DNA from 4 places in the Rahnella sp. ChDrAdgB13 genome. Region 1 is predicted to be linked to each of the others. Evidence: predicted binding sites of a transcription regulator. Region 1 holds the regulator's gene; each other region holds the start of a gene.
What was found. The regulator CRP, encoded in region 1, controls carbon source genes, mostly activating them, when cyclic AMP is high. The targets are predictions, from matches to a motif close to ATGTGANNNNNNTCACAT.
Positions count from the first base shown of each region.

Region 2: the regulator CRP is predicted to act here: its motif matches at 1,988-2,005, upstream of rhaB (rhamnulokinase).
Region 3: the regulator CRP is predicted to act here: its motif matches at 2,188-2,205, upstream of J8X26_RS10690 (YfcZ/YiiS family protein).
Region 4: the regulator CRP is predicted to act here: its motif matches at 2,114-2,131, upstream of gntK (gluconokinase).

Region 1 is NZ_JAEMGT010000012.1:109,724-114,671, reverse strand. It holds gene J8X26_RS05145 (MFS transporter) at 1-159, opposite strand, end outside; gene J8X26_RS05140 (LysR substrate-binding domain-containing protein) at 364-1,275, shown strand; gene J8X26_RS05135 (OsmC family protein) at 1,277-1,684, opposite strand; gene crp (cAMP-activated global transcriptional regulator CRP) at 2,047-2,679, shown strand; gene J8X26_RS05125 (YccS/YhfK family putative transporter) at 2,741-4,816, shown strand.
Region 2 is NZ_JAEMGT010000100.1:16,522-21,469, reverse strand. It holds gene rhaR (HTH-type transcriptional activator RhaR) at 1-863, opposite strand, end outside; gene rhaS (HTH-type transcriptional activator RhaS) at 943-1,770, opposite strand; gene rhaB (rhamnulokinase) at 2,113-3,597, shown strand; gene J8X26_RS21700 (L-rhamnose isomerase) at 3,594-4,850, shown strand; gene rhaD (rhamnulose-1-phosphate aldolase) at 4,905-4,948, shown strand, end outside.
Region 3 is NZ_JAEMGT010000031.1:79,809-84,756, forward strand. It holds gene mlaA (phospholipid-binding lipoprotein MlaA) at 1-546, shown strand, start outside; gene fadL (long-chain fatty acid transporter FadL) at 639-1,916, opposite strand; gene J8X26_RS10690 (YfcZ/YiiS family protein) at 2,334-2,666, shown strand; gene fadI (acetyl-CoA C-acyltransferase FadI) at 2,872-4,185, shown strand; gene fadJ (fatty acid oxidation complex subunit alpha FadJ) at 4,182-4,948, shown strand, end outside.
Region 4 is NZ_JAEMGT010000080.1:4,152-9,099, reverse strand. It holds gene edd (phosphogluconate dehydratase) at 1-90, opposite strand, end outside; gene gntU (gluconate transporter) at 106-1,443, opposite strand; gene gntK (gluconokinase) at 1,440-1,997, opposite strand; gene yahO (DUF1471 family periplasmic protein YahO) at 2,370-2,648, shown strand; gene J8X26_RS19340 (FUSC family protein) at 2,713-4,767, opposite strand.

The sequences.
Region 1 (4,948 bases):
GGCCAGGAAGAAAATGCCGGTGATGTAACCCAGCTGCTCTGGTTGCAGGTTAAATTCGCGCTCAATCGGCAGCAGCGCGAACCCCATTACTGTTTTGTCGATATACACCACCGCATAACCGACGAACAGCAGGAAGATCATCAGGGAACGACTTTTCATAGCGGATATCCCTTTTTGTTATCACCGCGTCAGAAGTTCTCACTGTCGGGCGAAAAGTAAAATGCGACATGCATCACGTAATCAACTGAATAACAACGTATTATTTATTCCAAATCTGAAGCTATCAGCTTTACAGGTTTGCCATAAGATGCAATTTTTGGGCGGGTGATGCTTTTTACTGATAGGGCTTTCAAGCGAGGCGACATGCGTTATTTACCGAAATTGCAGCAACTCAAGGTTTTCCAGCAGGTTATCCGCAGCGGCAGTATTCGCGGCGCGGCGCGGGCGATGAATCAGTCGCAGCCCGCGGTCAGTAGAACCTTGCGGGAACTGGAACAAACGCTTGAAACTCAGCTTATCGTGCGCGGCAATCAGGGCATGGCGCTGACGGAAACCGGCCGTGCCTTTGCGCAGCGCATGCAGTTTATTCTCGAAGAACTTGAACGCGCGGCGGATGAGATCCGGCAGATTAATCAGTATTCGCAGGGTTCGGTGGCTATCGGGTTTTCATCACTGCTGGCGCTGACGGTATTTCCGGCCCTTAGTGAAGCGTTCAAAACGCAATTTCCCCAGTCCAAACTGCTGATTAAAGAAGGCCAGCTTTCGACGCTGTTACCGGCGCTGCGTGAAGGGAAACTCGATTTTGCCGTCGGGACCGCCGGGCCGGGTTTTCCGCTGGAAGATTTGGTGCGTGAGCCGCTGTTTAGCGCCCCTTTTGGTGTGATTGCGCGGCAAGGCCATCCGCTGGCAGATGCCACCACGCTCGACGAATTGCAGTGCGCGCGCTGGGTGTTGCCGGAAACGGATATGGGTTACTACCAGCAGATTCAGCTTTCGATGAACGGCTTTAACGCACCAGCCGGGGAAACGCCGGTAAGAACGGATTCGGTAGTGTGCGGGCTGAATATGGTGTTGCAGTCGGATTATCTGACGATTGTGGCGAAGGCCATGCGCGCGCCGTTCGGCTTACAGGACAGGCTTTGCCTGCTCAATATCGATACGCTGCCGGAAGCGGAATATTGCGTGCTCTATTCGCAGAAATCGCCGCTGACGTTTGCCGCGCGGCGATTTCTGGATTTACTGCGAAGTCAGTGCCAGTCGTATCACTGGTCGTGACTTATTCGGCGTTCACTACTTCAAAACTGTGGGTGATTGTCGCGGCTTTGCCCAGCATCAGGGAAACGGAGCAATATTTTTCCGCAGACAGGCTGACTGCGCGTTCCACAATTTTATCCGTCAGGTCTTTGCCGGTGACGATGAAATGCAGGTTGATGTGCGTGAACAGACGCGGTGCTTCTTCGCGGCGCTGAGACGTCAGTTTCACTTCGCAGTCACGCACGTCGTTGCGGCCTTTTTGCAAAATAGACACTACATCAATCGCGCTGCAACCGCCCGCCGACATCAGCAACATTTCCATCGGGCTCGGGGCTTTGTCGCCCGCATTACCATCCATTGTGATCTGATGGCCCGACGCTGACTCACCTAAAAACGTCAGCCCTTCTACCCATTTTACGCGTGCGTGCATGTGCTCTTCTCCCGGTGGATAAATTCGTCAAATTTTCCCCTCAGACTACCCTTTCACCCAAAAACTGGCAACGTAACCCGATCGCCATCATGCTGAAGCGAGACAACAGAAGACAGCATTGCAAACCTGTGTTACAAACAAAGCCGAAACATACTTTCCAGTAAATTGCGGTGACGGTTTTTGCGGTTTAAGAACAGAACCCACGGTGTTAACAGCAATAATCAGGCTGTTTCACTCCGACATCCGCTTGCAGCATTTCTGGGGAGTTATATGCTGAAAGGGCGCTTTTTAAAGTAAGTGCCGTACAGGGAACTCTGAGCCCTGTGATTTTGGGCAGCGATAACAACAGAGGATAATAGCAAATGGTTCTCGGCAAGCCACAAACAGACCCGACTCTCGAATGGTTCCTGTCTCACTGTCATATACATAAGTATCCTTCTAAAAGTACGCTGATTCACCAAGGTGAAAAAGCCGAAACGCTGTACTACATCGTGAAAGGGTCGGTTGCCGTCCTGATTAAAGATGAAGAAGGCAAAGAAATGATACTGTCATACCTTAACCAAGGTGACTTCATCGGCGAGCTGGGACTCTTCGAAGAAGGGCAGGAACGCAGTGCCTGGGTGCGTGCTAAAACTGCCTGCGAAGTGGCTGAAATTTCTTATAAAAAATTCCGCCAGCTGATTCAGGTAAACCCGGATATTCTGATGCGTCTTTCCGCGCAGATGGCAAACCGTCTGCAAGTGACGTCAGAGAAAGTCGGCAATCTTGCCTTCCTCGACGTAACAGGCCGTATCGCGCAAACTTTGCTTAATCTGGCTAAACAGCCTGATGCAATGACCCATCCGGACGGGATGCAAATCAAGATCACCCGTCAGGAAATCGGCCAAATCGTCGGTTGTTCACGTGAAACAGTCGGACGTATTCTCAAAATGTTGGAAGATCAAAGCCTGATCTCCGCACACGGTAAAACGATTGTCGTTTACGGCACACGTTAATCCCTCAGAAATTGGCGCGACAGCTAACTGTCGCGCCTTTTTTATGGGCTAAGCTTTATCCATGACGCTATGGCGAAGACTGTTCTATCATCCCGAAGTTAACTACGCGCTGCGCCAGACGCTGGTGTTGTGCCTGCCTGTTGGCATTTGCTGGCTTTTTGGCAATCTGCAAATGGGTCTGCTGTTTTCCCTGTGCCCGGCCTGCTGCAATGTCGCGGGTCTGGATACGCCACACAAACGCTTTTTCAAACGTCTGATGGTCGGCGGCACGCTTTTTGCCCTGAGCAGCATTCTGCTGCAAGTGATGCTGGAAAGCTGGCACATTCCCCTGCCGCTCATCATGCTGTCGCTGGCGTTACTGCTGGGCGTGACCGGTGAAATCAGCCCGCTGCATGCGCGTCTGTTGCCCGGTGCGCTGGTGGCGACCATCTTCACGCTGAGCATGGTGGGTCTGCGCCCGATGTGGCAAGCTCCGGCGCTGTTCGCCGCAGGCACCGCCTGGTACGGTATCTTTAACTGGGCGTGGTTTCGTATTTCAAAAGAACAACCGATGCGCGAAACCCTCAGCCAGCTCTATCTGCAACTGGCAGATTACTTCGAGGCGAAATACAGCCTGCTGACGCAACACACCGATCCTGAAACCGCGCTACCGCCACTGCTGGCGCGTCAGCAACAGGTTATCGATCTGATTGCCCTGCTTTATCAGCAACTGCACATGCTGCCGCAACACGGACATCATCATCACCATAAGCGACTGTTCCAGCGTTTTCAGGTCGCACTCGATTTGCAGGAACACATCACGGTGAGCCTGCATCAGCCGGAAGAAGTGCAAAAGCTGGTGGAAGAAAGCCACGCCGAAGCGGTTATACGACGTAATGCGCAGGTGATCTCCGCCCGTCTGCGGGTCATCGCTGATGACATTCTTTATCACCGTTTATCCGGGCGATTTACGATGGCCAACGAACTGGCCGCGCTGGAGAAAATAGCCGCGCGCAATCCGGAGAATCCGGTCGGTCAATTTTGCTATTACCATTTCAGCCGCATTGCGCGTTTATTGCGGACACAACGTCCGCTGTACCGACGCGATCTGATGAACACTCAGCCCCGCTTACCTTTCTGGCCGGCGTTGAAAAGTTATCTTTCCTTTAAATCGGTCGCGCTGCGCAATGCTGCCCGGCTTGGCATCATCCTGGCGATTGGCAGCAGCCTTGGTCTGTTTTTCAATCTGCCCAAGCCCTACTGGATTTTGCTGACCATCATGCTGGTCAGCCAGAACGGCTATAACGCCACGCGCGTACGTATCCAGCACCGTGCGCTGGGGACGCTGGCCGGATTACTGATTGCATCCGGATTGCTGAAGCTGGAATTACCCGAAAGCACCACGTTGCTCTGCATGCTGCTGATTACTTTGTTGTCCTACACGGTTTTACGCAAAAACTACGGGCTGGCAATGGTAGGTATGACAGTGACAGCCGTGTATACCCTGCAACTGCTGGCGATGAATGGCGTACACTTTCTCGTACCACGGCTGATAGATACGCTGATCGGCTGTGCGCTGGCTTTCGGCGGCACCATCTGGTTGTGGCCGCAATGGCAAAGCGGTTTGCTGCGCCAGAATGCGCATCAGGCGCTGGAAACCTATCAGAACGCAATCCGGTTACTGCTTGAGGAAAATCCGGATGCCGCGAAACTCGCTTACACCCGAATGCAGGTCAATCAGGCGCATAATAAACTGTTCACCTCACTGAATCAGGCAATGCAGGAACCGGGCTTTAACTCGCATTATCTGGCGGATATGCGTCTGTGGGTGACGCACAGTCAGTTTATTGTCGAGCACATCAATGCGATGACTATTCTCGCCCGCGAGCACTACATGCTGCCGGAGAAACTGGCGACGGAGTATTTGCAGACCTGCGAAATCGCGCTGCAAAGCTGTCAGCAACGGTTGCTTTACGACGGGCCCGGTGGTGAGAACACCTTGTTTAATGCGCCGGAGCTGCATCCGGATATGCCGCTGACCGAAATGGAACGCCACCTGCGGAGGGTGATATCGCATCTGAGTGTGATGCATACTATTTCGTCACTGGCGTGGAAGCAGAGACCACATCATGGGATCTGGTTAACGCGGCGGGCGTAATTTATAACTCCCTCCCCTGCGAAAGGGAGGGGTGGGGTATTAAGGTCGGCTTAATTGTCTGAGTTGCCCTCAAACCACACCCCATCCCAGCCTTCCCCTCGTGAAAGGGGAAGGAGCAAAAGTAAAACCGTT
Region 2 (4,948 bases), on a different contig from region 1:
GAAAAAGGCTGCGGCGGCGTCTTTTTGGCCTGAGCAATAAACCGCTGCCGGTAATCCCTCGGGGAAACACCGTACGCACGGTTGAACACCACGGAAAAATAATTACTGTCGTCAAAGCCGCATTCGGCGGCCACGTCACCAATCGCCTTGTTGCCATAACGCAGCAAACTCATTGCCCGGCACAACCTGAGCTGGCGTAAATAGTTCATCACGCTTAGCCCGGTGTGTTGCTTGAATAACGCGCGCAGGCTGCGGGGATTCAACTGATGTTGCTGACAAAACGTCTCCAGATGGAACGGTTCGGCAATGCCTGCCCGCAGCGCCATAAGCAATAAATCCAGCTGATGTGCGTCGGGCAACACACCGCTGTCTGGCCGGTGCCGGAAGCGCAGCAAGAGCAGCGCCAGCTGCATCAGCAACGCTTCGCTCAGCTGAACAGACAGCGGCTCGGATTTCATACACTCCTTCGCCAGCTCATCCACTTTATCGCGCAAAACGGACATCCCGAGCGTGCTCAGCCGCCAGTAACGCTGTTCCTGGCTGGCATTTTCTCCCGGCAATAATTGCGCCCAGTCGGCTTCCAGCCGGAAACGTTCGCGGCAAAACAGCACATTATCGAGCGCCAGTTCATTGGCCGATTCATAGCTGTGCCGGTCTCTGGCGTTGATGTAAAACAGGTCGCCGCAGGTAATGGGATAGGGAATATCGTTCCAGATATGCATACCGTTGCCACGCCAGACGATCACCAGTTCATCGAAATCGTGGTCATGGGTGGGGAAATCCGCCTGCGGATGGCGCTCTTCTACCACCACCGAGTTCATCCCGGTCAGAAAGAGGTCATTTTTATTGAGTCTTAAAGACATAGCAGCAATCCCATACCCGTTTGACGGCAAGATAAACGAGGCGGCTCAGGCAAAAACCTGAGCGCACGAGAGGCACCGCTTAACGTAGCTGATCACGCATGAGTTTTGGCGACACCGAAAATTCCCGACGGAACTGCGTCGAGAAATGGTTACTGTCACTGAACCCGCAGGCATAAGCGATATCCGTAATGCTCTGATCGCTGTGATGTAAACGACGGCGGGCTTCCAGCAGGCGCAGGCGGTTGAGATACCGCTGCGGCGTCATGCCGGTGTAATGCTTCATCTGCCGGTGCAGCGTGCGCAGCGCCAGCGAAAAACGTTCTGCGGCCTCGGTCCAGTTAACGTCCTCACTGTAATGTGACTGGAGCCATTGCAAAAGTTGGTTAACCTTGTTTTCCGAGGTATCTCGCAATTGTGGCTGAAAACAGTCCTGATAAAGCAGGATCAGCAACTGTAAAAACAGGCTTTCGCGCGTGGCGATGTGTTCCATTTCCACACTGGCGGGCAGCGCTTCCAGCTGCGCGATACAGTTCAGAACCTGATGCAACACGCACGGGCTGAGCTGCCAGTGGATCTGCGACTGATAGTGATGCTCCTGTGGCAGAAAATGGCCGACATCCTGAATAAAGCGAAACGCTTTTGGCGAACGGAAAAGCACATTGGTCAGCCGCAGGTTATCCACGTTTTCAAACAAATGATGATCGCTGGCGCGGACAAAACACACCGTTCCGGCGGTCAGGGTATACGGATTGTCATTAAAGATGTGCACGCCCGATCCGCTTTCCACCAGCATAATCTCGTGGAAATCGTGGTAATGCTCCGGGAAAACGTCTTGCGGCAGACGCCGCTCAACCGTCACAGTCAGCTCAGGTGCCGCAAAATAATCATCACCCTTCAGTAACGTCATTTATCGCCTCCGGTTCAGGAAATCATGATGCTTCGGAAAACAACCCTACCCTGCGCGTGCCGTTCTTGCCTTCAAACGGCGGCGTGAAAAACGTCATAAACGGTCAGATTTTTAAGATTCACCCCACCACGCAACAGATCTGCGGCGAAGATCACAGTCGCCCGCCCCGCCCGCATCCCCGTTTGCAAAACCTCGCCAGCGCCAGCTTTCGGCTGATCTGTGATCTGCCTCGCATCTACCTTTTTAATGCTGCCATCCCGTCAAAACCGATGGCAATCACCGGAAGGTGACCCCGCAACGCCTCCCTTACACTGGCCGCATATTCAATAAGGAATGGCCGCTATGAGAACTCACCATCTTGCCGCTATTGACCTCGGCGCTTCCAGCGGCCGGGTAATGCTGGCGACGTTTACCCGCCACGATGCAGACCCGGCAGCAACGCTGACGCTGAAAGAAATTCACCGTTTTCCCAATAACCTGATGCACGTAGACGGTCACGAAACCTGGGATCTTGATGCGCTTGAAAAGCACATTCTCGAGGGGCTGAACCGCCTGGATGCGTCGGGCATTCAGCTCGACGGTATCGGCATTGATACCTGGGGCGTGGATTATGTCCTGATCGACGAATACGGCCAGCGTGTAGGGTTGCCCGTTTCCTACCGCGACAACCGCACCGAAGGCGTCATGGCGCGGATGGAGCAACAGCTGAGCCGCGAAGCGATTTACCAGAAAACTGGCATCCAGTTTATGCCGTTTAATACGCTCTATCAGTTGCGTGCACTGAGCGAACAGCATCCTGAGGTCGTAGAAAAAGCCGCGCATCTGCTGATGATCCCGGATTATTTCCTTTACCGTCTTACCGGCAAGCTGAATCAGGAATACACCAACGCCAGCACCACGCAGATGCTGAATATTTCCACCGGCGACTGGGATGAAGATCTGCTGAAACTGGCAGGCGTACCGCGTCAATGGCTGACAAAACCGAGCCAGCCCGGCCATTCTCCCGGCCTGTGGCACAGCCCGCGCGGCCGCAGCGTACCCGTTTTCAGTGTCGCCACGCATGACACCGCCAGCGCAGTCGTGGCCGCGCCGCTCACCGGCACGCACAGCGCCTATATCAGTTCCGGCACCTGGTCGCTGATGGGCATCGAAAGCCCGAAAGCGTTCAATCACGCCGGCGCGATGCACGACAATGTCACTAATGAAGGCGGCATCAACGGCAGCTACCGCGTACTGAGCAATATTATGGGGTTATGGCTGTTCCAGCGCGTCTGCCGCGAACTGAATATTCAGGATCTGCCTTCATTAATTACGCTGGCCAAAAACGTCCCGCCGTTCACCTATCTGATTAACCCGAATGAAGACCGCTTTATCAATCCGCCGTCAATGGTCGATGCCATCCGCGAAGCCTGCGGGCAGGCGGGAGAACCGGTTCCGATCTCACCGGCTGAACTGGCGCGCTGTATTTTCGACAGTCTTGCCATGTTGTACCGGCAGGTGGCCGTTCAGCTGGCGAAGCTGCAAGGCGAGCCGCTTCGCGACATTCACATTGTCGGTGGTGGCAGCCAGAACCAGTTCCTGAACCAGCTTTGCGCAGACACCTGTCAGGTAAACGTCAGCGCCGGGCCGGTTGAAGCCTCCACGCTTGGCAATATCGGCTGCCAGCTGATGGCCCTTGATGCCGTAAAAGATGCCGCTGAATTTCGTCGCATAGTCGCCACGAATTTCGAACAACGCCATTACCTCCCCCGTATTCACGAGGATTTCCCAATTCACTGGCGCCGTTTTCAGGCGCTCTGTCACGCCAATGAGGAGCTCGCAGTATGACTTCATCTATCGATCACGCATGGACGCTAGCCAAAGAACGTTTTGCCCAGCTGGGCATTGATGCCGAAGCCGCAATCAAACAACTCGATTCCCTGCCGGTTTCCATTCATTGCTGGCAGGGGGATGACGTCGCGGGTTTTGAAAATCCGGAAGGCGGGCTGACCGGCGGTATTCAGGCGACCGGCAATTACCCCGGCAAAGCGCGGAATGCACAACAGCTGCGGGCGGATTTAGAACTGGCGATCTCAATGATCCCCGGCCCTAATCGCCTGAATCTGCATGCTATTTATCTGGAATCCGATAATCCGGTTCCGCGCAATGAAATCGAACCGAAGCATTTCACCGGCTGGGTCGACTGGGCGAAGAAAAACAAACTGGGTCTGGACTTTAACCCGTCCTGTTTCTCGCATCCGATGAGCGCGGACGGCTTCACGCTCTCCAGCGCTAATCCGGAAATCCGCCAGTTTTGGATTGAACATTGTCAGGCCAGCCGTCGCGTTTCCGCCTCCTTTGGTCGCGCGCTGGGCACGCCTTCCGTCATGAATATCTGGGTTCCGGACGGCATGAAAGATGTCACCGTGGATCGTCTGGCACCGCGCCAGCGCCTGATGAGTGCGCTCGACGAAGTAATTGCCGAGAAGTTTGATATCACCGAACACATCGACGCCGTCGAAAGCAAACTTTTCGGCATCGGCTCTGAAAGCTACACCGTCGGCTCCAACGAATTCTATCTGGGCTACGCCGCCAGCCGCGGCACCGCGCTGTGCCTCGATGCCGGGCATTTCCATCCGACCGAAGTGATCTCCGACAAAATCTCGGCCGCCATGTTGTATGTGCCGCGCCTGCTGCTGCACGTCAGCCGTCCGGTGCGCTGGGACAGCGACCACGTCGTGCTGCTGGATGACGAAACGCAGGCCATCGCCAGCGAAATCGTGCGCCATAACCTGTTCAACCGCGTGCATATCGGGCTGGATTTCTTCGACGCTTCCATCAACCGCATCGCCGCCTGGGTTATTGGCACCCGCAACATGAAAAAAGCCTTGCTGAAAGCGCTGCTGGAACCGACCGACCTGCTGAAAAAACTGGAAGTCGAAGGCGATTACACCGGCCGCCTGGCCCTGCTGGAAGAACAAAAATCGCTGCCGTGGCAGGCCGTCTGGGACATGTATTGCCAGCGTCACGACGTGCCGGTCGGCGCTCAGTGGCTGGATACCGTTCGTCATTACGAAACCAGCGTGCTGGCAAAACGCTGATTATCGAATAATTTATGGCTGAAAAGCATTCACCTTATTCGCAGGAAAGAACTGATGAAAACATTATTTAGCGCGTGGTTTGTACAGGGCATGGTCAA
Region 3 (4,948 bases), on a different contig from region 1:
ACCAGTAATTTCCTGAGTAACCTTGATGAACCGGCCAGCATGGTGAACTCCTTGCTGAAAGGCGATCCGTACCGTGCGGCGATCCACTTCAACCGTTTCTTCCTTAATACCCTTCTGGGGATGGGCGGTCTGATTGATGTGGCGTCGATGGCGAACCCGAAACTGGCACGCGAAGAAGCGCAAGGATTCGGCAGTACGCTGGGACATTACGGGGTGGGTTACGGCCCGTACGTGATGTTGCCAGCTTACGGCAGTGCGACAATTCGTGATGAAGGTGGCGATCTGGTCGATGACCTGTATCCGATGCTCAGCTATCTGACCTTCTGGATGTCAGCCGGTAAGTGGGTATTGCAGGGCGTAGAAACCCGTGCTGAATTGCTCGATTCTGACGGCCTGATCCGAAACTCTTCCGACCCTTACCTGATGATCCGCGAAGCGTACTTCCAGCGCCATGACTTCCTGGCGAGAGGCGGTCAGCTGACGCCGCAGGTGAACCCGAATGCTGCACTGATTCAGGGTGATCTGAAGGATATAGATTCAGAGTAATCTTCTGATCAAGTTTATCCGTTTCAGATTCAGTGCCAAAAAAAGCGCCTTTCGGCGCTTTTTTCATTTATGTGCTCTGTCGTGAAAACCGGTTAGAAGCTGTAGTTAAAGTTCGCACCGTACAACATCGCGGTACCTTTAGCCTGGAACTCATAGTTAGGTACGCCGTCAGCCACTTTCTCGCTGATATTCACAGTCTGGCCATGCATGTAAGACACACCGACATCGACGGAAGCATCTTTATTGAAGGCATAAGTGGTACCGGCTGAAATCCAGAAGCGGTCCTGATCCGGGATAGAAATGGTGCGGTTATCTGCCGGAACCGGGCTGTCATCGAAGGCGATACCGGTGCGGAATGTCCAGTTATCATCGTAGTAATAGGTGGTACCCAGCGCGATGCGGTAAGCATCATGGTAACCTTCGTCTTTCTGGAACAGGGTCTGGCCGTTAGAACCGGTGGCTTTCAGCTCCTGGAACTGGCTCCAGCTGGTGTAAGCCAGGCTGTAGTGAATTGCCCATTTCGGTGCCACTTTGTTATAACCGGACAGTTCCCACATTTCTGGCAGGTTCAGGGTCAGGGAACCCGGAACGGTATGGCCGCCCGTGCCGCCTAACGCTTGCGGAATGCCGTTGCGGTATTCGCCGTCGAAATCGATTTTGACTTCAGAGCGGTAGGTGAAACCGTAGCGGTTATTATCATCCACTTCATACAAGATACCGGCGTTCCAGCCATAGCCCCATTCGTTGCCTTTCAGCTTAGCGGCTTCGGTATCTGCCGGCAGCAAACCGCCGGTTTTAAGCGGTACCAGTTCGCCCGCAGTACGGCGGATTTTCGCTTTCGCGTAGACGGCATCAAAGCCCACACCGAAGCTGAAATTCTGGTTCAAACGGTAAGCAACACTTAAGTTAGTGTTAACGGTGGTGAGGTCTGTTTCACCACCGATCGGGCCTGCCGGATAACTATCGTTAAATTCTGTCGCCAGACCGTAGTTAGACGTCGCAGATGCGCCGACCGCCCACTGGTCATCCAGCGGCATAATAAAGTGGATATTTGGCACCCACTGATTAGGCGCAATGTTACCTGCATCAGTACTGGCACCGGTGACCGGGGATTTGCCCGTCACACTGACGTCCGGATCGACGTAAACCGCGCCCATAGAAAACGCCGGGCGGTTAAACATGGTCATGGTTGCCGGGTTACGGCTGCCGGATGCGGCGGTGTCAGCGATAGCACCTTCGCCTGAGAAAGAACGACCTAAACCCGCAGCAGTATATTCATTTAACTGAAAACCTGCTGCGTATACGTTGGAGGAAACAATTGCCACTGCAGCTGCCAGAGCTGATCTTTTAAACAGGTTTTTCTGGTTCATGACCAAAACCTCAATTTTATGTTTTTTATCAAACAATGTTACATGAAGTAACAATGAGCGCGGGATTGTAGGGTTCGTTATCAGTCTGACAAATCAGACCAGTGAGCGAAGTATAGGTCTGACCTGTGGTGTAGTTGCAATAATGTTTCATTGATATTTATAAAATGATGCAAGAAATTGGATCCACTTAACAAAAAACCAACAATAAAAGTTCAATTAAGAAACGTTAAAGTGATAACGATGACGTAGTTTTAATCGATTACTTACATATACGTGATCTGGATCACTTCAAAGGCACATAATAAGTAAGTGCTAGTGTGTTGTCAGAACGGCGGCGTAAAATACAGGCTGGAAATAAAACTTTATTCGCAAACAGGCCAGACGGTGGACGTTGCCGTTGATGCCGGGGAGAAAATTATGTCTGACGTAACCATGTCCTCTAAATCCACTCAACCTCTGCACTCCATTAACAAATGCGGCGCAGAAGAAACTGCGGCCTGCTGCTGTGTTGATGTGGGTACCATCATGGACAACACCGATTGCACCGCTTCTTACCTGCACGTTTTCGAAACCGAAGCGCAGGCCAAAGAAATGCTGCAAACTCTGACCGAACGCGCACGCGGCGTTGAATCGGAGCCGTGCGAAATTAACAGTAAGATTGAAAAAGTTGACGGTGGCGTTGAGCTGAAAGTGGATTTCACTTTCTCCTGCCAGGCAGAGACCATGATCTTCCAGCTCGGATTACGTTAATTAATTCTGCTTTTAAAATGCCGCTGCCAGACAGCGGTATTTTTTGTCTGCTATTTTTTTACAGCCTCTTTCTTCTCACTCTCATTTCAGAAAAATTTGCTGTTGCTCGCACTTCAAACCCATTCACTTTGCCAAATGTAAATACATAGTTAACACTGAGTTATCAGGTCTGACCTCTTAAGACCCTATTTACTCAGGAGCTTGTATGAACAAAGTCATTCCACTGGTTACGCGTGAAGGAGATCGCATTGCGATTGTTGATGGTTTGCGCACGCCGTTTGCCAAGCAGGCCACCGCCTATCACGGGATCCCCGCTGTGGATTTAGGTAAAACCGTGGTCAGCGAGCTGCTGGCGAAAAGTGGAATCGATCCGAAAGACATTGATCAGCTGGTGTTCGGACAGGTTGTCCAGATGCCCGAAGCGCCGAATATTGCGCGCGAAATTGTGCTCGGCACCGGAATGAATGTTTCGACCGACGCCTACAGCGTTTCCCGCGCCTGCGCGACCAGTTTTCAGGCGGTGGCGAACGTTGCCGAAAGTATTCTCAGCGGCACAGTGCGCGTCGGGATTGCGGGCGGGGCTGATTCCTCATCGGTGCTGCCGATTGGTGTCAGTAAACGCCTCGCCAGAGCACTGGTTGATGTCAATAAAGCGCGTACGCTGTCGCAGCGTCTTGCGATTTTCAGCAAACTGAAATTACGCGATCTGCTGCCGGTTCCTCCGGCGGTGGCGGAATATTCCACTGGCCTGCGCATGGGTGATACCGCTGAACAAATGGCAAAAAGCCACGGTATTTCCCGCGAACAGCAGGATGAGCTGGCGCACCGTTCGCACACGCTGGCCGCGCTGGCCTGGGAACAGGGTTATCTGAGCTCACAGGTAATGGCGGCGCAGGTTCCGCCTTATCGTGAAGTGCTGCAAAAAGACAACAACATCCGCCTGAATTCAGAAATCGGGCAGTACGCGAAACTGCGTCCGGCATTTGACCGTAAACACGGAACCGTGACGGCGGCAACCAGTACGCCGCTCACCGACGGTGCCGCCGCCGTTCTGATGATGAGCGAATCCCGCGCCCGTGAATTAGGGCTTGAGCCGCTGGGCTATCTGAAGAGCTTTGCGTTTTCCGCTATTGACGTCTGGGAAGACATGCTTCTCGGCCCGGCATACGCCACGCCGCTGGCGTTAGATCGCGCCGGGCTGACGCTGGCGGATCTGGATCTGATTGATATGCATGAAGCCTTTGCCGCGCAGACGCTGGCAAATATCAAAATGCTGGCCAGTGATGAATTTGCACGCGAGAAACTCGGTCGCAGTCAGGCAGTTGGCGAAATCGACTGGGATAAATTCAACGTTTTAGGCGGTTCGCTGGCCTACGGCCATCCGTTTGCCGCAACCGGCGCACGGATGATCACGCAAACGCTGCATGAATTACGCCGTCGCGGCGGAAAATACGGGCTGACCACCGCCTGCGCCGCCGGGGGCCTGGGTGCCGCAATGATTCTGGAGGCAGCGCAATGAGGGACAATATGGACAATTCCGTGCTGGCAGAACAGTCATCCGCAGAGCCGGTTTCTGCATTCTCGCTGATGTTTACGGCAGAACATGTGGGCATTATCACCATTGATGTTCCCGGTGAAAAAGTGAATACCCTGAAGGCTGAATTTGCTCAGCAAATCTGCGCTATTTTGCAAAAAGCGCAGCAATATCCGAATCTGAAAGGTCTGGTGCTGGTTTCCGGTAAAAGCGATTCATTTATTGCCGGTGCCGACATCACGATGATTTCCGGCTGCAAAACGGCGGCTGAAGCCAGCGAACTGGCGCAAAAAGGCCAGACGGTGATGTCGCAGATAGCCTCGTTTTCCGTGCCGGTTGTGGCGGCTATTCACGGTGCCTGCCTGGGTGGCGGACTCGAACTGGCGCTGGCGTGCCATTCCCGCGTCTGCTCCCTTGATGATAAAACCCAGCTCGGCCTGCCGGAAGTTCAGCTCGGGCTGTTACCCGGTTCGGGCGGCACGCAGCGTTTGCCCCGGTTAATCGGTGCGCCGAAAGCGCTGGATATGATGCTCACCGGGCGCAGCATTCGCGCGAAACAGGCGCTGAGAATGGGGCTGGTGGACGACGCCGTGCCTTATTCTATTTTGCTGAAAACTGCGCTGGAACGTGTCGCCAAAGGTCGTAAATCCCGGCCACCTTTGCCGTGGCAGGCGCGGCTGGCTGGCGGTCCGCTGGGAAAAAGCCTGTTGTTCTCTTTTGTGCGTAAACAGACCCGCGCAAAAACGCA
Region 4 (4,948 bases), on a different contig from region 1:
AGATTCCATACGCGCCAGATAGGCTTCGCGGGTCGGGCCGGAGCGTTCAATGATCCGCTGCGTGACGCGCGAGACTGTTTCGTTAATCATTTCGTTCTCCTTTACTTAAAGCATCGTGAAAGCAATCATGCCGATGATCCCGCCGGTGGTGCCCAGCAGGGTTTCCATCACGGTCCAGGTTTTCAGCGTTTGCAGTTCACTGGCACCGGTAAATTTACCGAAAAGCCAGAAACCAGCGTCGTTCACGTGGCTCAGCACGATGGAACCGCCGGTGATACAGATGGCCAGCGCCGCAAGTTGCCCGCCGTTCAGCCCGAGCTGATGCGTCACCGGCAGAACCAGGCCGACGGTGGTCAGGCAGGCGACGGTCGCCGACCCCTGAATCACGCGCACCACGGCGGCCAGCGCAAAACAAGCCACGGCGATAGGCAAACCGGTGCCAATCATGGCGTCACCGATGGCCGGCCCGACGCCGGAATCCACCAGAATTTGTTTGAACACGCCGCCCGCACCGGTCATCAGCAGGATGATCCCGGCCGGTTGTACGGCAGCAGAACAGATGGCCAGAGTTTGTTCGTTGGTCATGCCGCGCGGTTTAGCCAGACCGTAAATCACAATCAGGCAGGCAATCAGAATGGCGGTGAAGGGATGGCCTATAAATTCCAGCCATTGCTGCAAATGAGAACCCTGAGTGACGAAACGCGCGCCGATGGTTTTCATCCCCACCAGCACCAGCGGGCATAAGATGAGTGCCAGACTGAAACCGAAAGACGGCAGATTGTCTTTGTTCAGCGTCGGCGCATTTTCTTCCACCGGCATTGGCCAGTTCACATAGCGGCTGATGAAATTGCCGTACAGCGGCCCGGCGATCAGCATGCCGGCAATGGCGGCGACCAGACCGATGGCAATCATCCAGCCAAAATCCGCGTTAAGTTGTGACGCGAGAAGCATCGGCACCGGCCCCGGAAGCAGGAAACAGGCGGCTGCGGCAACACCGGCAAACAACGGGATCGCCAGCCTGACAATGTTGCCGTCAGTTCGGCGCGCAACGGCAAACACAATGCCGATCAGCAGAACAATGGCGACGTCGAAAAACAGCGGCAACGCGCACACCAGCCCGGCAATCCCGAGGGCGTAATTGGCTTTGTTTTTGCCGAAACGATTCAGTAAATGGGCCGCAATTTGATCGAGCGCGCCGACTTCATGCAGGATCTTGCCAAACATCGCGCCCAGCGCCACTACGATCGCCAGAAAACCGAGCGTGCTGCCCATGCCTTTTTGCATGGTGTCGGCAATAGTATCAATGGGCATACCGGAGAAAATCCCGGCGGCGATTGAGACCAGCATCAGCGCCACAAAGGCGTGCATGCGGACTTTCATGACCAGGAACAGAAGCAGTAAAACCGACCCGACCGCTGTCCCGACTAAAGTAACTGTATTCACGCGCAGTGCTCCTGTTGCTGGAAACTTTGAATATGTTGCAGGGTTTCTGCGATGACATCGTCAAGCGGCTGGTTGATATTGATGGTGATAACATCGCTCTCTTCAACCCCTGGCTGCTCCAGCGCGGCGAACTGAAAAATCAGCATTTGTGACTTAAAGAAATGGCCTTTTCGCGCTGCCATGCGTTCCTCGATCACCGGAAAATCGCCTTGCAGATAGATAAATGACAGATTGCCGTTGCCTGCCCGCAAGCGGTCGCGGTAGCGTTTCTTAAGCGCGGAACAGACGATGATCGATACGTTATTGGTCCGCTGCATCGCGAACGCCGCGTCGTTGAGTGCGGCCAGCCACGGCGCGCGGTCGTCATCGTTTAACGCCTCGCCTGCGGCCATTTTGGAAATATTGCTGCGCGGGTGCAGAAAATCGCCGTCAAGAAAACCGGCGGATAACTGGTGTGAAACGGCGTTGGCGACGGCGGATTTTCCGCTGCCGGATACGCCCATGAAAATATAAATACGATTGTTATTCTGATTGTTGTTCTGGTTCTGGCTCACGGTTCAGCTCCTGGCACGGGATCTTAAATAAAAATGTTACCGGTAACATGTTATCGGTAACATTATCAGAGGGATTTTCGCGTCTGACAATCGGTGGCGGCGGGTGAAAACCATAAATGTGATCAGGTTCAAAGTTAATTATTAGCGATGAAACATTTTAGATGGGGTTATTAACAGGTGAATAACACAGTCTCGGGTTCAGCAAAGAATAGTGATTCCGCCTTGTAATAATCACGTTCCTTGTCTATTACTTAAATCACGTAATAAACCGCTGTTTTTGCAGCGGCTTATTACTTAACAGGGTAATTAAAAAACAGGCGTATCACGATGTTCTTCCGCCGGATTTCCGGTACTCATACTTCTGAGGCAAAAATGAAAATATCTCACGCGTTGCTGGCTGTGGCGTTAACCGGTGGTCTTTCCTTTAGCGCATTTTCTGCTCAGCTATTGAAGAAAGCAGATTTTGAAAAAGTCGCCTCGCAATATACCAAAGTCGGTTCGGTCACTACGTCGAATAAAACTTCGCAGTCAGGCGCAATTGAAGACTTGTCTAAAAAAGCCGATAAAAAAGGCGGTGAGGTCTTTGTATTAACGTCCGGCAATACCAACAATAAAATCCACGGCACTGCTGACGTGTATAAGAAAAAATAAGTAATATGATCGTGAAAAAACCACGTCAAGGCGTGGTTTTTTTATACAGAAATGAAGAGAAATTTCAGGCAGCAAGCCCTTCCGGCCAGCGTTCCGTCGGGTACAGCGCCAAACGGATATTGAACAGATGGAACAGCGGTTTAAATAGCGTCATGTCCGAACGGCACAGCGCTTCGAGGTTTAACAAAACGCGGTTTAATTCCTCAAGCAGGGATTGCGGCGGCGCGATATAAATATTTTTCAGCCGCATTTTGATGTACTGATTAATTTCAAACATCAGCGCGTCCGTTTCCAGCGTATGACTTTTTAAAATAGCCTGATGGCGGGCATAAAAATCATAGCAATTCACGCCCAGCCAGATTTCCGTAATCAAATTTCCGCCCAGCGCGACATTCGGCACCGGATCAACTTTATTACGCGGCAAAATAATATTCACTTTATCGAGCATACTCGCGACGTACTGCTGACGCCCACGCAGTGACGACGCGTTAATTTTGATCGCATTGGTAAACTGCAATAATTCTTTAATGCCTTTGCGCAACGCGCGTTTTGCCGTCCATGAAGGCCGTTTATTGCGGATAAGTGCCGTGGTCAGCAATGCAATCACAATCCCCACCAGCGTGGAAATCGCTGCGTTAACGATCACCAGCAGGTCAGGTTTGAAATCATGGCTCATGCCGATAAAACCGGGGATCTGCGTGGCAATAATCAGGCCGATAAAGTTGGTGGAAGGATTGGCAATCACCAGCCCGAGCGCCAGCAGACCCGGCGCGAGGCAGATAATCAGTGATTCAAACGTCACTGTCAGCGGAATAAACACGGCGGCATAAACAATGCTGATCAGAATCGCAATCAGCACGCCTTTGAGAAAGACGTGGATCGAGGCAATCGGGCTGTCGAGCGAGGCGAAGAACGAACAGATAACCGCCGCCATCATCGGCGCGGAAGCCCCGTCACGCCAGCCGGTGCCGATCCAGAACAGACAACCGACCATGGTGGCGGCAAAGGCGCTGAAGGCCGATAACAGGATCATCCCTTCATCTTTATGCTTTCTGATGAGCCTGAGTTTGCTGCGTTTTTTCTCTTTGCTGAACTGGCTGACGCGTTCGGTCACGCCAAAGTATGATTCCGCAATGTGAATGAAATTCTGCAAACGCTCCAGCAAACCGATAAACAACAGCCCTTCTTCCGGCGTCATTTCGCCCCGCTCGTAGCACGTTTTAATTCTTTCCTGCGACGCGCGGATATCGTCCTGAATCGCCTTCGCATTGCCGCTTTGCTCCGGGCTGTTCAGCCACAGCAAAAACTGGCTGAAGGTCGCGGAGACAAAATCCGGGAACGCAATGCCCTGCTCGCCCAGCAGGCTCAGACGTTTTTCAATCGCCGTCAGGGTCGGGATCAGATACGACAAATGCTGATACTGCGCGGTCACCAGGCGGATTAACCGGCGCGCGGAATCGCCCTCAAACACGCAATGAGTAATCAGCGTTTCCACGCTGATGGGGTAGTTCGCCATCTGCACCAGAATGTGTTCGCGCTCAGGCGACGTCTCTTTGGGCGTAACGGTCAGCAACTCAGAACAGAGTTTTTTAGCACTGTCGTACCAGTTACTGACGCTGCTCTCCAGAAGATTGCGCATACGCACCGGGAACACCAGCATGTGGATCAGCGAACTACAGACAATCGCCACGGTGATCTCTTCGACGCGCGAAATTACCGTGTAAGTGATGGAAAGCGGCGTATCGACGTCGGCAAATCCCATGATCGCCGCGCTGTATCCGGCCAGCATAAAAATGTACCCCTTCGGCGTGCGGTCGTGCAGCGAAAGATACAGGCAGAAAGCCACCCACAGCGACACGCTCAGGCTGAATAGCATCGGATCGGTGACCGTAAACGGATAGACCAGAAAGATGAAAATCCCGCCGAGCACCGTGCCCAGAAAACGGTACGTGGCTTTAGAAAGTGTCGAGGCAGAATAGAGCTGGGAAATGACGTAAACCGAAACCATTGACCAGGCAGGTTTATCGAGATTGAGTTCAAGCGCGATATATAAGGCTAAAAATGCCGCTATACAGGTTTTGACGGAGAACAAGAGCGCATTTTTTGTTAACCATTTCATTTTTAAATCAACAGCTCAGCGTATTTTAAAACAGTATTTTAGCCTGTCGGGAAGATTGCGCCCTTTTGAAGAGTGTAACAAAACATACGAAACTATTAGTCACCTTACAAAATTGCCTCACGCGCCCGCTTCCCTCTCCTGTCGGCAAAAAAAATCCACGCCGTGGCGTGGACCGGTTGTA